DNA from 4 places in the Neobacillus sp. KR4-4 genome. Region 4 is predicted to be linked to each of the others. Evidence: riboswitches for the same ligand, from Rfam matches in the RefSeq annotation. Region 4 holds a riboswitch; each other region holds the start of a gene.

Region 1 (4,186 bases), on a different contig from region 4:
CGTGAGTATTTCTGCTTTGGAAACTTCCACTGCTTCCTTTTGGATGTCGTAGCTTGGATACTTTCCCGTACCTAAAAACAAACGAGATTTAAAGGATAATGAACCTATTTTTAACATATCAACCGCCTCCTACAAAATGGACTATTTCAATTCGATCTTTATCTGCTAATCTAGTACTTTGGTGATCTATTTTGGTTAAGATTTCACCATTTACTTCCACAACAATGACTTTATCATGGATTTCATAATGCTTGAGAACATCTGAAACAAATACAACATGCTCTGGTAATTGGATATACTCGCCATTTAATATTACTTCCATTTTTAATCTCCTAACCAACTGTCTCTTTGTGTCTTTCAAGGTGAAAAGCTGCGAGAAGTGCCTCATCTTGCTGTCTACCTGCTAATAGGTCAGCTACTATTTTCCCTGTAATAGGGCTTAATAAAATCCCATTTCGAAAATGCCCTGCTGCAAGGAACAATCCCTTACAGCTTGGATGCTCGCCAATATAAGGGATTCCATCGCCTGTCTGCGGTCTGAATCCTGACCACACTCGCTCCCATGCTGCTTCCTTAATCTGAGGGACTAGTTGAGTCGCTCTTTCTATTAATGAAGCAATCCCTTCGGGGGTAACCTTGTTATCAAAGGTATTTTCAAGCATGGTAGCACCAATATAAATTTCCCCATTGCGTTTTGGTACCAGATAACAGCGTTTGTCGGAAAAAATAGTCGTGTTAATAATCGGCTCCTCCGTTCGAACGGAAAAGCATTCTCCTTTAACAGGATACACGCTAATGTCCAGCCCCGATTCACGCATTAATTTCGCTGCCCAAGCTCCGGTGGCCACGACAACTTGTTCACTATGTATGACACCATTGGTCGTTTTAACCCCTTTAACCTGACCGTTTTCAAAAATAAATGAAAGAACCTCCGTATTTTCACGAATTTCCGCTCCGAAATAAACAGCCGCATTTGCAAACGCTTTTGTTAACTTTGCTGGCTGCACATGTCCATCGTTAGGGAGATACATACCTCCAACAACACTTGGTGCCAAAGACGGTTCCATTTCTAGTAATTCCGTTGAATCCAGCCATTTTATCGTTGGATCCCAATTCCTTTGATAGTTGACTTGTTTTTTTACTTCTACTGCTATTTCTTCTGTTTCTGCAATTTTCAGCATTCCTTTATTCACAAACTCGATATCAATTCCTGTATATTCATATAACTCACTTGATAGTGTAGAAAACATTGCTTGACTCTTTAATGCCAATTGGAATAAAGGACCATCTTGTTCAATCTCCGCTTGTGCTGCCAGCATACCAGCAGCCGCACTGGAAGCTTGGCAAGCCAATCTATCCTTCTCAATTATGATTACTTTTTTGCCCATTTTTGATAGTTGATAGGCAATAGAGGATCCGTTAATCCCTCCTCCGATAATGGCAACATCAAATGAATTTTCCACTTGTTCCATCTCCATCTCTTAATACATTTAAATAAGCCTTTACTGCTACTAATGGATCGCGAGCTTCTAATACTCCTGACATGACCGCGATTCCTTTTGCCCCAGCATCTAGTACCCGCCCTGTATTCTCGGGAGTTAAGCCTCCAATGGCAATAACCGGAACCTCTAATTGTGTAATCCGTGATAATTCATCAAGACCTCTAGGGGGCTTTCCTGGTTTTGATTGCGAAGGGAAGACATGACCGAAAAGGGCGTAATCAGCACCCTTTTCTTTTGCTTTTTGTCCCTCCACGTAGGAATGGATGGAACTTCCTACCCTAAGCTGAGGAAAATTTTCTTTGACAATAGCTGCATCTAAACTATGAAAGGCTAATTGAACCCCCCCAGCCTTTATAACTAAGGCAACATCCACACGATCGTTGATGAGAATCTTTGATAACGGCAGGTTTGTCATTGTTAGAAGTTCCACAGCTTGATATAGTTCCCTCGCTGTTTTTTGTTTTTCTCGTAAGTGAATCGCGGTTACATACGGATGAATATCCGTGACAATTTCACATAGCTGCTCGATCGGCATTTTGCCATTGGATATAATATGTAACTCTTTAACACTAGTTAAAATACAAGTCACCCCCTATAATCCAGATTCTGAAGCTCAATGAAATAAAGTGAAAAACAAAAAACCACTTCCTTTTAATAAGAAAGTGGTTGATAATTTGAAATATAAACATGATCCTTCAAATATCCATGTTTCCACTTCCCTACGCTGGTATAACCCAGATCAGGTTCATAGAGTCCCGAAGTATCACTTCAATCTCAGCCCTTTAAAAAGGCACCTCTAGCGGATTGTTATCTATTCATTTATAAAAATTCCCTTGCATGGATAATGTTAACACGTCGATTAGAAATGTCAAATAAATTCTTTTTATACCTTTCATATATTCTGATCTCTCACCTATGCATGGAAAAGGATTATTTTACTATGGTTAGTTTTTGGCCAATGTAGATTGGTTGATTAGGATTGAGGTTATTGGCTTTAACGATGGAGTCAATCGTAACCCCATTCTTCTGGGCAATCTTCCAGAGAGAATCGCCCGCAACAACGGTGTAAACAACAGTAGATACCGTTGGGAGGGTTACAGTAAATTTTGCTACATACCCAGAATCCAAAGTACTGCTGTCTTTTTTGTATTCGATTGAATACCAGTCTCCGATTGCGGAATAAATTTTTATATCTGTATTCATCGGAAGCACAATCTTTGTATCATACTGAGTTCCAGGATTGGTTCTAACATTGACGTTTGTCCTTGTCTTCGCTTGTTCGATTGCTTGAATCTCCTGATTGGACGGAACTTTAATTAATGGTTTGGAGACATATCCTTTCAGAACCGCGCTGATAATTCTGTACTCAATTTGATACCAATCACCCGTTTCTCCCGTTATCACCACTTCTGAACCAGCAGGGATTGTTGTTAGGATGGTGCTTTGAGTGGTGGCTGCCGAGCGTAAGTTGGAATTTTTCAAGGTTAAACCGAAACCTTCTGTAATCAGAATGGATTTGTCACGTGCTGTATATTCATTCTTATTCCCAGCTAGATCTGTTAGTTTTACAATTGGATAGTAACTTCCACGGATTACATTAAAGCCACGGCTGTTTTTTCCATCCCAATAAAAATTCGCTGTCCCCTTCAAGTAGCGTCCTAACCAAGTCTTAACTACCCAGCCGCTTTCATCAACAATGGTTACCTCCATATCTGCCGTTTCACTTATGGTAATGGGGATTCTAATTTGGTTCTTTCCATCTTGAAGAGTAAGTTGGTTAACCGGTTGCAAATCAATTGTTGCTGTTGGCTTTTCTGTATCTAACTGGGATGTTTTTGGCACAGCGTACGTATATAGAAATTGATTCGTCTCTGTTACAAAAATGGTGTCCTTGATGACGCCGATTGGCCGCAAGCCAGACGCGCCTGTAGTAGGTGTTAGTTGAAGAGTGGAATATATAAGCTGACCATTTGCGCTATTAAAGAATTTAATTTTGTTGTAATTTCCCAAAATAATTCTATCGGAGGCTACGACCATTCCACTTGCCCCTTTAATGGTCTGAAGTCCACCAGCAACAAACTGTTCTGCATACAAGGTCTTCCATTTCTGTACTCCGGTATTTTTGTCTACCGCGATAATATTGGCCTCATCAAGAACAATTAAAGAATCACTCACTACAGAAAGAGGCTGTGTAAACATACCCGTAGGGCTAAACTTCCATAATGTTCTTCCACTTGCAGCATCCAATGCCCAAATATTTCTTGTTGCCGCTGGTTTCGTTTCGAAGTAAAGCTTTCCATCTTTATAGACTGGGGCCCCATAAATAGGGAGGCTTGAATCCAGATCAAATGTCCAAAGCACCGTGCCGGTCGATGCATCAAATGCATACATTTTGGATGTCATTTGAACTGGATTCCGTATATTTGCAAACAATCGATTATCACTAGCAGCGAAAACCCCTTCCAACCGCTCTTGGAATTTAAGGGGATAACTCCATCTCTTTTTACCCGTAGTTACATCTACCGTACCAATTGCATCGAAACCTTCGGTAGTTCTCGTTAAATAATATAAGGTATTCTGGTCAATTAAGAGACGATTCGCAAAGCTATCAACGGTCCAAAGTGTCTGTGGAGAGGTACCGTTATCCTGTATCGCATAAATTTTAGTCATCGTTGAAGCGTAAA
Region 2 (4,186 bases), on a different contig from region 4:
GGACAATAGATATTAGTAGTTGGGTTCAACACTTTATTGCAATATTCGCTATATATCTATTACGTAAGGGGTAGGGTTATGGAAACAGCAAAAGGAATTGGTGTAGAAAATGAACAAGTACGTACCTCGCGTCAGAAGAAATGGATTTTACTTGGGGTCCTTGTTCTTTTATTCATTTCTGTTATGTTAAGCATAGCTGTTATAGAAGTTAAAAAAAGTAAATCTAAGCCGTTAGTGTTAATAAAACCAACAGAAAAAATATTTACTAAAACAAAAACAGTGTCAGGTCGTGTTGTACAAAGTCATGCTGAAACAATTTATTTAAATGTAACAAAAGGATCTATACAGGAAATTTTTGTGAAAGAAGGGGAAACTGTTACAAAAGGACAAAAGCTCTTTTCTTATGAAGGATCAACAGTCGCGGCTGAGCTAGGACAAGCAGAAGTAAATAAAAACCTAGCAGAAACAAGTGTTACTCAGATGAAAGAGCAAATCACTTCATTAGAGCAGGATATACGAGAAGCTGAGTCAACCACTACAACTGATACAACTGATACAACTGATACAACTGATACAACTGATACAACCAATACCATTGATGCAGTTGATACAGCTAACATAGCTACTAAAGCTATCACGATCCAGTCAATTCAAGCTGAACTAAATAAAGTAAAAGCTGAGCTCCGTGCAGCAGAACTAAAAGTAGAAAAATATACGTTGCAGGCTGAAAAGCTAAAATCTGAGCTCGAAACATTAACTGTCATCAGCTACACTGCTGGTGTAATATCAAACCTGAACCAAAATGTAGGTCAAGGTTTTCGAGCAAAAGAAAATCAGCAACTAGCAATCATGCAAATCGCTTCAAATGATCCGTTTCAAATTGAAGGAAAGCTAACAGAAGCAGAAAAAGCAAAAATTACATCAGGCCAATCTATTACAGTAACTTCTAATGTAGTAGCCAATAAGAAATGGAAAGGAAAAATTTCGGAGGTTAGTGATTATCCTACATATAAAACAAATGCAAATAAGAATAAAGATATACAACAAGAAACTAATCCATACTATTCCTTTAAAGCAAGTCTAGATTCACAAAAGGGCCTATATCCTGGCTACAATACCATGCTAGACGTAGTAGTGCAGTCAAAGCAGTTGCTAGCAGTTCCTGAAACGAGCATCATGGGCTTTGGAAAATCCACCTATGTATATGTACAAAAAAAAGGAAAGATTCAGAAACAAAAGGTAGAAACTGGTCAAAAAGGAGGCAAATGGGTTGCCATACTTAAGGGTTTAAAGGAAGAAGACAAAATAGAAGAAAACCCATCCTGGATTGTTCGCCTTGGTACATCTCTTTTTGATTAGTATTTTAAAGGTAAATTATGGTTCATCCTAAACATAATATCGAAACACGACTATATTACTATAATTAATATTATGTATTTCATTTTAGCCGATACTCATATATAATGTAGCTTAATTGAATATAAATAACTAGGGGTGTCCAATAAGTTGGGCTGAGAAAGAAACACGCTGAAGTTTCTTGACTCTTGGGACCTGATCTGGATCATACCAGCGTGGGGAAGTTAGAATAGACAATCTTCAATGCAACTATACTTCTGCATACATTTTAGCCGGGTCCAACCATTTATGGTCCCGGCTTTTTGATGTACTTTTATACGCTTATTTACTTGTTATGTTCTGTATCTCGTCCTTTATATTCAAAAAAAAAAGGAGAGATTTATTATGTCAACGACTGCATTAAACGAACAAAATATTTCCATCATGTCTAGTTTTCCAGGAAGTAAAAAAGTATATGTAACAGGCTCGAGATCCGACATTAAAGTACCAATGCGTGAAATTGAGTTAAGCCCTACTACGGGAACGTTTGGTGAAGAGGAAAACCTTCCTATTCGCGTGTATGATACAAGCGGTCCTTATACGGATCAGAATTATTCTGTTGATATTTCAAAAGGCCTTCCTGCCATTCGAAGCACATGGATCCATGAACGAGCAGATGTTGAAGAATATGAAGGTCGAGAAATTAAGCCTGTAGATAATGGGTATAAGGATGAAAAAGATCCTCGTGCCAATCATAACGTGTTTCCGGGTTTGAAGCGCAAACCATTACGAGCAAAAAAAGGAAAAAATGTTACACAGCTTCACTATGCAAAAAAGGGAATTATTACTCCTGAAATGGAATTCATCGCAATAAGGGAAAATATGAAACCTGAATTTGTGCGTGATGAAGTTGCAAAGGGTCGAGCGATTATTCCTTCTAATATCAATCATCCAGAGTCAGAACCTATGATAATAGGACGTAATTTTCATGTTAAAATTAACGCGAATATCGGTAACTCTGCTGTTTCATCATCCATCGAACAAGAGGTTGAAAAAATGACATGGGCGACACGCTGGGGTGCTGATAATATTATGGACCTATCAACAGGTAAAAACATTCATAAAACAAGAGAATGGATTATTCGAAACTCAGCCGTTCCTGTCGGCACCGTCCCCATTTATCAAGCACTTGAAAAAGTAAATGGTGTTGCTGAAGATCTTACATGGGAGGTTTACCGTGATACCTTGATTGAACAAGCGGAGCAAGGTGTTGATTACTTCACCATTCATGCTGGTGTTCTTTTACGATATGTTCCACTAACGGCAAAACGGTTAACAGGTATTGTATCCCGCGGTGGTTCAATCATGGCACAATGGTGTTTACACCACCATAAAGAAAGCTTTTTATATACTCACTTTGAAGAAATCTGCGAAATAATGAAATCTTATGATGTTGCATTCTCTTTAGGGGATGGTTTACGTCCTGGGTCTATTGCAGATGCGAATGATGAAGCACAGTTTGCAGAATTAGAGACTCTTGGAGAGCTAACAAAAATTGCTTGGGAGCATGATGTACAGGTGATGATTGAAGGACCAGGGCACGTACCGATGCACCTAATTAAAGAAAATATGGATAAACAACTAGAAGTGTGTCAGGAAGCGCCATTCTACACACTTGGACCTCTTACGACTGATATTGCTCCTGGTTATGATCACATTACATCTGCTATTGGAGCTGCAATGATTGGTTGGTATGGTACAGCTATGCTTTGTTATGTAACGCCTAAAGAACATTTAGGTTTACCGAATAGAGAGGATGTTCGTGTAGGGGTTATTACTTATAAAATTGCCGCCCATGCTGCTGATTTGGCAAAAGGGCATCCAGGAGCACAAAAAAGAGATGATGCCTTATCAAAAGCTCGTTTTGAATTCCGTTGGAGAGATCAGTTTAATTTATCTTTAGATCCTGAACGAGCGATAGAATATCATGATGAAACTTTACCTGCGGAAGGTGCAAAAACAGCTCATTTCTGTTCAATGTGTGGACCAAAATTTTGTAGCATGAGAATCTCTCAAGATATTCGTAATTATGCGAAAGAAAATAAACTTGATACGAACGAAGCTATAGAAACAGGTATGAAGGAAAAAGCTAAAGAGTTTAAGGAATCTGGGGGCAGCATATATCAGTAACTTTCCTTAGGAGGTTATACGGATGAATGTTCAAAAGATTAAAGAGGAAATTACCCGATTGAAAACTAGCCTTGCTTTTTTAGAGGGGTATTAAAAAGACAGCCATGTAACCTTACCTAGATTAATAATCGGGTAAGGTTTTTTATTTTTCTCTAAAATTCCATAGTAAAAACTATTAATCACTTTTTATTATTTCAAATGTTAGAGAAGGTAATTCGCCATAACATGAGTATCTTTTTTTTTAAGTTTCACAGCTTTTCTACATGTTGAATAGACTAGTTTAAAAGAAGTTTATTAAAAAACATGGTGGAGGGAAAGAGCTTGAAGATATACCAAGTGAAAGGGTCACCTGATAATGCAATGGAATTGTTGGAAATCACAACGAATGGGAAAGTAAAGCTTAGGAATATCAAAAATGATGTGGTTATTGAAACAACAGTGGAGGCCTTTGAAATGGCATTTGAACCATCATCAGAGTATTCCTTTATCGCGAAACAACAAGAAAAGCCACAAATGATAAATCAAAGCGAACAAGGGGATATCAATGATTTGATCGAAAAATCTCAGGTAAAAATTGATAAGGTTTTTGATCGATGCACAATGGTTGCGGTCAAGCTGCCCAATGGGTTTATCATCACCGAGTCGATATCCAGTGTAGATG
Region 3 (4,186 bases), on a different contig from region 4:
CCCTGTTCCTGTCTCTCTTTGAGACGTTTAATAAGCTCTCTCGCTGTTTTTTCATCCTGACCAAAGGTTGGTTCATCAAGCAATAGCAAAGCTTGATCGAACAATAACATTGTCGCCACACTTAACCGCCGTTTTTGTCCTAAACTCAGGGTAAAAGGGTGCGTATCCTGGTATGGCGCCAATCCAAACTCCTCTAACAATCGATTGGTTTTCGAGCGAACCTGCTCCTCCGGCCAATTTCGCTGCCGGCCGCCAAAAGCCACTTCGTCAAAAACCGTATCGGTAATGAATTGATGTTCGGGATTTTGGAAAACAAAGCCTGCCTGCTCAAATAATTCTCGGTCTGTCCATTTTTTTAGTTCCTCACCTTGAAAGTAAATTCTCCCTTTTTGAATCGGCTCCAACCGGATCAGACTTTTTAAAAAGGTGCTTTTCCCACTCCCATTTTCTCCGACAATGGAAATCCATTCCCCTCTATGGATTTTCACCTCTATATCACTGATGACGGTCTTCTTCCCATAGCCAATTTCAACATGTTCGGTGCGGAGTAAACAATCGCCTTGTACGAGCGGTTTCGTTTTTACTCCATTTTTAAGTTTGATAGATAGAGGGTGCGAGGGATCTTGAACGATCTCCTCCCATTTGTGAGGAAACAACTTAGGACGCCAAATCCCCGCATCTTTCATTTGTTGATTAAATTGGAGCAGCATCTCTTTTGGTTCCCCATCCCCAATAATCTTTCCATGCTCATCAAGGATAATGACTCGGTCCATCCATTCGATGCAGCCGTCAAGGACATGTTCGACAAAGACCATCGTATGGTTGGTTTTTTCGGCTAAATGTCTCAATAAACCAAAGATCTCATTCCGGCCAGCAGGGTCGAGTTGAGCGGTTGGTTCATCAAAGAAGAGGACGTCTGGTTCTAATGCAAGCAAACACGCTAACGCCAATCGTTGTTTCATCCCTCCTGAGAGCATTTCAATCGGTGTTTTCTTATCTACCATCAGCCCTACTTTTTCCATCAAATCCGAGATCATTTGATCCATTTCGTTACGAGGAATCGAACGGTTTTCCAGACTAAAGGCAATTTCTTCATCGACACGCAGCATACAAAACTGGGAATCAGGATCTTGAAACATCACTCCTGCATTTTTCCGGATGCATACTTCACCGCTGACCTCTGCGTCCAAATGCTCAGGGATAATCCCAGCAAGAGCAGAAATCAATGTAGATTTCCCACTCCCACTAGGTCCAAGGATTAATACCTTCTCCCCTTGATGGATGGACAAGGTAATATGATTGAGTATTTTTTCAGAGCGGTTATAAAAACGAATCGAAAGATCTTTACAACCCAGAAACATTGACATTGTCCTTTTTTCTTTTTTCCTTCATCAACTCATATTGCTCTAACACCCCTGTATTTGCGAGGGCATCCACGACAACTTTCGCTAGCCAGCCGCCAAGAATCATGCCGCTGATGACATGAATTCCTAGTGTCATCAAAAAGACTTCCAGTGTGTAATAACCGAAACCGTTGGCGATTATGTTATAAAGCATTCCAAATACGGCAGCTAGAGCACCTGATAGCATTAAAGTAAAAAGGTTATACCGTTTATATCCGAATAGGGCGAAGGCAATTTCTGAACCAATCCCTTGAAAAACACCTACTAACAGGGCCGACAGACCAAAATGACTTCCTGTTAATAACTCGACGGCAGCCGCTGCTACCTCTGCAATAAATGCTGCTCCCGGTTTTCTGATAATATACGCGACGATTGGACTGGCAATCACCCAAATACCAAACATAAAGCCTGCACCGACCGGCCCGACAATAGCAGAAATCGGAATCCACAGCGTCGACCATCCTAAATAAATCACTCCACAGGCCACCGCTAGAATCACAGCAAGAACGACTTCTTTCATCTTCCAGGTCTTCATTTCACTGCCTCCATTTTCACAGGCCATTCTTCTAGTTTATAAGCCATATCCCAGAACATATATTCCAACTGACAACTGATGAGGAAATGCTCCTTCATTTTTTCCTTTTCTTTCTCTGTTGCTATCTTAGCCCACTCATCGATCCTGGCACAAAATTTTGTCGTAATCGAATCGGTCCGGTTTCCATAAAAATGAATCCAATCATAAAAAGGATGGGAGCGATCTGGATTCACTTCCGTTAATAATCTTTTCCCAATTTCCCAATACGTCCATGGACATGGAAGCAATACCGCTAGAATTTCCCCTAATGTCCCTTCATGTGCAACCGTAAGCATATGACGCGTGTAATGAAGGGCTGAGGGTGCTAACGGATATCCCTGTAATGCCTCGTAGGGTACACCTGCTACTTGACAAAAGTTATTATGTGGATGGATTTCACTGTTTAATATAAATGAAATCTGCTGATTAAACATATCCATTTCTTCACGATTCTCACACTTAGAAACGGCGATTCCATAGATGCGAATAAAGGAATTCAAATATTCAAAGTCCTGTTTTACATAATGAACCAATTGTTCTTTTTGTAACTCCCCATCAGCGATCCCCCGGACAAACGGATGTTCAAAAATTGCCTCAAAAATCGGATTGGCTTCTCTTCTTAGTTCTGCTGAAAAACTCATATATTTCTCCCCCTTATTTGTTTTATGGGAAGACACTAAATGGAACGGCTAACGGTTCGAACACGAAAAAACCGCTCCAAAAATGGAGCGGCAGAATAATAGTATTTATCCATACACAGACTCCACTTTCCTACGCTAGTATGAACTAGATCAGGTTCAAAGGGTCCAAGATTATTCTTGTCTCAGCCGCCAAACGGCTCCCCTAGTGGTCTTCCTATAAATTTAATATTCACTCTACACCCGCTGGTTAATGTTGTCAATCAGTTAACAGCTAAAGGATAAAAATAGACCAAACGTCCTATAGAACAAGGAGAGGCCTTCTCATTTTCCCCACTATACTTGCTTAACCACAGCCTTATGTTCTAATCGACGAACTAATTTATAGAACCCTAATAAGATGAGGAGGAGAAAAGGATTGATCATGATGGAGTGATACAAACTCCACCAACCATAATGGAAATAACCCCAAGGCTCTGGTAATAAGGTTAAAACCTCATAGATCACAATTCCTACATTCCAAGCTAAAAAAAAGGAGAATTGTTTCCATAATGGACTTTTTAAAGGATAGACATTTAAAAAGATAAGATTCACAGGTGGGACTAAACATACATACACAAGCAAGGACTGCCAATCCACACCCTTCGTGAAGTACCAGTACCCCTGGTATTTCAAACTGATAAATACATCAAACATCAGTTGGAATAAGGTTGTAAATAACCAAATCTGCAGCATCTCACTTCTGGTTAAACGTTTTTTTACTTTGATTGCAATTAGGTTAAATAAGATCACTGCTATAATAATCCCGACCATTTAGTTAACTCCTTAGGCATCAATATATATAAAATTTCCATTTTTAGTAAAAAACATACCTCTCCACCCCTCTAACTTCCAATTATTTACCAATAAATGTCGTAAGTCTCGTAAAACATGTCATAAGCGTCCGGAAATAGGTTATAAGGTTCAAAAAATAGGTAATAAGTCTCTGGAAATAGGTCATAAGTCTCTAAAAATAGGTACTAAGCGCAGGAATAGATGTTATCTTGGTAACTAACCAAAATATTCCCTCTACCCTCTATTACCATTTAAAAAGAATAAGAACTTTTTCTTCCTACCCCCAAAATCTCCACTTTACTATCTAAGTCTTTGAATATGGTCATTTTCTGTCGAAAAATCTGGCCCGCTATCTGCTGGACATTATGTAAAATATAAATCTATTAATATAGAACAACACTACACCTAGAGGAGGAATCTATGTGAATCGAATGTTTAGGTGGCTGGTTAGGTCACTATTTGCTCCTGTCACCGGAAATGCCGGAGCGGTGGCAAGCACACTTGGTTTTTTCTTAGGGTTTTTGCCTTTAGATAATATAAGAATACCGCTATTAGTAGTTCTGTCACTTTTGTTACGTCTGAATATCATCGCCTTATTCCTGGGAACGTTGATACCTATTTTCATTCCAAAAATGAATCATCTACCCATCCTGGATTTAAGTAGATTAGAAGATACGTGGTTCATTTCAACCTTAAAATCGAAAATACAGCTTTCACAATCGATTGCCCCAGCAATC
Region 4 (4,186 bases):
CATTCATAAAATGTTGAATAGGAAAGACCTTTGTAAAACCGATTGGAATATAGAATAGGTTACTTGTAAGTGTTCCAATCGCAATAATCATGGCCGTCAACGTCAATTTGCGAGTCTTATTCACGGATTAGACCACCCCTTTAAACATCACACTATTTCTTAATGCTTTCGCAGCTTCCAAAGGGGATTCTGCCTGACTTATAGCCGTAATTACAGAAACTCCATCTGCCCCCGCATCAATCACGGACCGAGCATTTTGGATCGTAATCCCGCCGATGCCAACAATCGGCATTTCACAACCATCATTTCTTAGCTTTTCAATCAGTGTCGTCCCTCGCGATGGCTTGGCATCCGCTTTTGTCCTTGTCGGAAACACAGGGCCAATTCCAAAATAATCTGCTCCTTCTTGGATTGCTGCCATGGCTTCTTCTGTCGTATGAACGGATACCCCAAGAATTTTGTTCGCACCGATTTTCTCCCGTACCATTTTTACCGATTCATCTTCTTGCCCGATATGAACACCATCTGCATCAATCTCCACAGCCAAGTCGATATCATCATTCACAATGAAAGGAATTTGATGGTTTCTGCAAAGAGTTTGGAGTTCTTTTGCCAGTGCATATTTTTCAGAACCAGTTCGTGCACTTTCCCCTTTTTCACGAAATTGAAAAAGCGTAATCCCTCCTGATATTGCTTCCTTTAATACTTCAACGGGTTCTTTCAAACAGTTGTTGCTGCCCATAATAAAATAAACACGTAACGCCTCTCTCAAATCAATCATGTCACGGGTAGCTCCTTTACAAGGTTTCTTTTTCCATACGCCCAATGGTTCGTAGGTCCATGTCCTTGACCAATCTCCAATTGATCTTCAATCGCAGCTTGAATAAAATCTTTCGCTGTCAAAACGGCTTCATAAACAGTCGCACCCTTAGCAAGTTCTGCGGTAATTACAGCCGAAAAAGTACAACCAGTACCATGTGTGTTCTTTGTCTCGATTCGCGGACTTGTAAAGGTGTAATATTCCTTCCCATCAAACAATAAATCAGTCGACTCGGATTGGTTTTCATCGTGACCGCCTTTAATCACAACGTGTTTCACACCTAAATCATGGAGTCTTCTAGCGGCCTCCTGTTTATCCTCTAAGGTCAGAATAGTCATCCCCGTTAGGACTTCTGCCTCCGGGATATTCGGTGTAATTACTTTGGAAACTGGCAACAAGCATTTTTTCATGGCAGAAATAGCTTCCATTTGCAGCAGTGATGCGCCACCTTTGGCAATCATAACTGGATCAACCACTACATTCTCCCAACCAAAAATCTTGATTTGAGCGGCAACCGCCTCGATGATTTCAGCATTGAAAAGCATTCCTGTTTTCACGGCATCGGCACCAATATCCGAGCCAATAGCTTCGATTTGCTTGACCACAGCCTCTCTCGACATTGGATAAACTCCGTGAACTCCTAATGTATTTTGGGCTGTTACTGCTGTTAACACCGACATTCCAAATACATCTAATTCCTGAAATGTCTTTATATCGGCTTGTATTCCTGCCCCGCCGCCACTATCTGAACCTGCAATTGTTAATGCTTTTTTCATTTAAATTACCCCACTTAATTAACTTTTTTGAAAGAACTATAAAGATTGATATCCTCATTTGAAACAAGTGATAATTGGTTTAAGAATTCGATTTGGAAACTTCCTGTTCCCTTTTCAGCTGTTTTCGCTGCTGCTTTTTCAGCGGCAACCTCATAGGATGTTAAAGCTGCCACGGAAGCTTTAAGCAGGTCCTTCTCCACTCCTGCAAACGCCCCAATCACTGAGGTTAACAAGCACCCCATACCGGTCACTTTTGTCATGATTGGGTGGCCGTTGTTAACAAGATAGCTAGTCTTGCCATCTGAAACGACATCCACTTTTCCTGTGATGATGACCACACAATTGCAAGTTTCTGCTGCTTTAATCGCAAGGCTCACGATATCCTCATTCGCTGACGCCCCCGCATCAACACCTTTAATTTCCCACTTTTCACCCAGGACATTTGCAATTTCAGCCGCGTTTCCCCGAATCGCTGAAACATTGACTTCCCTCATGATTCGTTGCGCAGTTTCGGTTCGGTACGTGGTAGCCCCAGCACCAACCGGATCAAAGATAACCGGTACATTGGATTCATTGGCTGCTTTTCCAGCAATAATCATCGAATCCACCGTTTGTGGGTTTAAGGTACCAATATTCAAAACCAGTGCACTAGCAATCTTAGCCATCTCCGCCACTTCTTCAGCAGCATACGCCATCACAGGCGAAGCGCCTAAAGCGAGCAGCCCATTAGCGGTAAAATTCGTTACCACGACATTAGTGATATTATGTACAAGCGGGTTTACCTCTCTTACTTTTTCCAACGTTTCATATAAATTAATTTTTTCCATTGTAATCTCTCCATTTCTTTTTATAAAATAGGCTGTGTTTGGCACTCTGTTGATTGGAGTGCCTGGAACGGAAATCAACAAACAAATATTTAACACAGCATAAAATAAAAAAACCAGATCCATAAATGGACCTGGTTAGTAAGTCAGAGAAAAAACATTCACTTGGCTACTTTCCTACGCTGGTATTACCCAGATCAGGTCCAAAGGGTTAAAAACATAGCGTTTTCTCTCAGCCTGATAACAGGGCACCCCTAGTAGATCGATTAGTTTATTAAATTAAGTACATAATAACGCTATGAAACTAGAATGTAAAGAAAATAGTTACATACGATTGGCAGTTTACATAATATAATTATTTTTTCGCATTTTTATAATCAGGTTAACATAATATCGTTACTGTTTACTGTTATATGGGAACGTAACAATAAAAGCAGTCCCTTTCCCTTTTTGAGAATGAATTTCTAACTGTCCTGCTAATTTTTCCAAGCTTCGCTGGACTAAAAATAAACCAATTCCTCGATTTTCTCCCTTAGTTGAAAATCCTTTCACACATAAGCTATTTATAATTTCCTCATCGATACCTTGTCCTGTATCATGGACCTCCAACACAAGGATATTTTCATAATAATCAAACCTTACCGTTACTTTTTTAAGCGGCTGGTCCGCGACCGCATCCAGTGCATTATCAATTAAATTTCCAAGAATCGTGACCACTTCATGTGTTGTTTCCTGCCTGTGCGGTTCTGGTAACAATCCTTCTCCATCAATGATCATTTCACAGCCTTTTTCCCTTGCAAAGCTAAGTTTTCCTAAAATAAACCCTGCTAATACAGGATCTTTAAAACGACTGACGACAAATTCTACCTCAGACTGCTGGTGATTCACAATTTTGGTAATGTACGTCGAAACCATTTGATAGTCCTTCATATGGACCAAACCTGAGATTACATGCAGTTTGTTCATGAATTCATGTGATTGGGTTCTAAGTGCCTCTGCATATAACTTGACTCCGGTCAATTGTTCTGCTAACTCCTTGATTTCAGTTTTTTCTCGAAAGGTGGCAATTGCTCCAACAATCTTTCCCTTCACGATTACTGGGACACGGTTGGTTAGAATGGTAATATGATTGATTTCCTGCTCTTGATCTAATTGTGCTTCCCCAGTCCCTAGGACGGTGGAAAGTTTGGTATTTGGCATGTATTCGTCCACTCTTTTCCCTAAAAAAGGACCTTCAATACCGGCCATATGGAGGAGCCTAACCCCTTCATTATTAACGAGGGTGGTTATCCCATCTTGATCAACCGCCAGCGTCCCTTCCTTGGTTGATTCCAGCATCGCACTTCGTTCTTCCAACAGTTTGGCTATTTCACTAGGCTCCATGCCAAACAGAATCGATTTAATTTTTCTTGCCAAAAACAGAGCTCCTAGGATGCCAACTAAAACACCCACACCGACTCCAATCAAAATAATTCTTCTACTCTGTTCGATGGCCAGATTTACTTTTTCTAACGAGATCCCTACGGCAACGGCCCCTATTTGTTTATTTTTCTCATCAAATACAGGGACGAACGAGCGTAATGATAATCCTAATGTTCCTTCGGCAGTCGAAATATGCTCTTTCCCTTTTAATACCGGACCTTCATCTCCACCGACAAAATGCTGGCCTAATAGATTCTGATTAGGATGTGATTTTCTCATTCCATTCATGTCCATGACGACGATGAATTCAACATGGGTGGACCGTTTGATATCATTCGCATATG

The links. Region 4 has a riboswitch for thiamine pyrophosphate ahead of thiM (hydroxyethylthiazole kinase). Riboswitches for the same ligand answer to the same signal wherever they lie in the genome.
Region 1: linked by a shared signal. The riboswitch ahead of ACE198_RS16625 (thiamine phosphate synthase) and the one ahead of thiM (hydroxyethylthiazole kinase) in region 4 are both predicted to bind thiamine pyrophosphate.
Region 2: linked by a shared signal. The riboswitch ahead of thiC (phosphomethylpyrimidine synthase ThiC) and the one ahead of thiM (hydroxyethylthiazole kinase) in region 4 are both predicted to bind thiamine pyrophosphate.
Region 3: linked by a shared signal. The riboswitch ahead of tenA (thiaminase II) and the one ahead of thiM (hydroxyethylthiazole kinase) in region 4 are both predicted to bind thiamine pyrophosphate.

Annotation. Positions count from the first base shown of each region.
Region 1 covers NZ_JBHHJU010000016.1:23,262-27,447, reverse strand. The annotation lists gene ACE198_RS16640 (thiazole synthase) at 1-117, opposite strand, end outside; gene thiS (sulfur carrier protein ThiS) at 119-322, opposite strand; gene thiO (glycine oxidase ThiO) at 333-1,463, opposite strand; gene ACE198_RS16625 (thiamine phosphate synthase) at 1,447-2,091, opposite strand; TPP riboswitch at 2,202-2,310, opposite strand; gene ACE198_RS16620 (outer membrane protein assembly factor BamB family protein) at 2,433-4,186, opposite strand, start outside.
Region 2 covers NZ_JBHHJU010000008.1:96,493-100,678, forward strand. The annotation lists gene ACE198_RS10595 (efflux RND transporter periplasmic adaptor subunit) at 79-1,359, shown strand; TPP riboswitch at 1,481-1,595, shown strand; gene thiC (phosphomethylpyrimidine synthase ThiC) at 1,741-3,525, shown strand; gene ACE198_RS10605 (Gp49 family protein) at 3,847-4,186, shown strand, end outside.
Region 3 covers NZ_JBHHJU010000007.1:3,751-7,936, reverse strand. The annotation lists gene ACE198_RS09140 (ABC transporter ATP-binding protein) at 1-1,367, opposite strand, end outside; gene ACE198_RS09135 (ECF transporter S component) at 1,345-1,938, opposite strand; gene tenA (thiaminase II) at 1,935-2,618, opposite strand; TPP riboswitch at 2,729-2,832, opposite strand; gene ACE198_RS09125 (hypothetical protein) at 2,952-3,428, opposite strand; gene ACE198_RS09120 (polysaccharide deacetylase family protein) at 3,872-4,186, shown strand, end outside.
Region 4 covers NZ_JBHHJU010000027.1:21,712-25,897, reverse strand. The annotation lists gene thiW (energy coupling factor transporter S component ThiW) at 1-124, opposite strand, end outside; gene thiE (thiamine phosphate synthase) at 128-781, opposite strand; gene thiD (bifunctional hydroxymethylpyrimidine kinase/phosphomethylpyrimidine kinase) at 778-1,596, opposite strand; gene thiM (hydroxyethylthiazole kinase) at 1,611-2,423, opposite strand; TPP riboswitch at 2,578-2,686, opposite strand; gene dcuS (DcuS/MalK family sensor histidine kinase) at 2,817-4,186, opposite strand, start outside.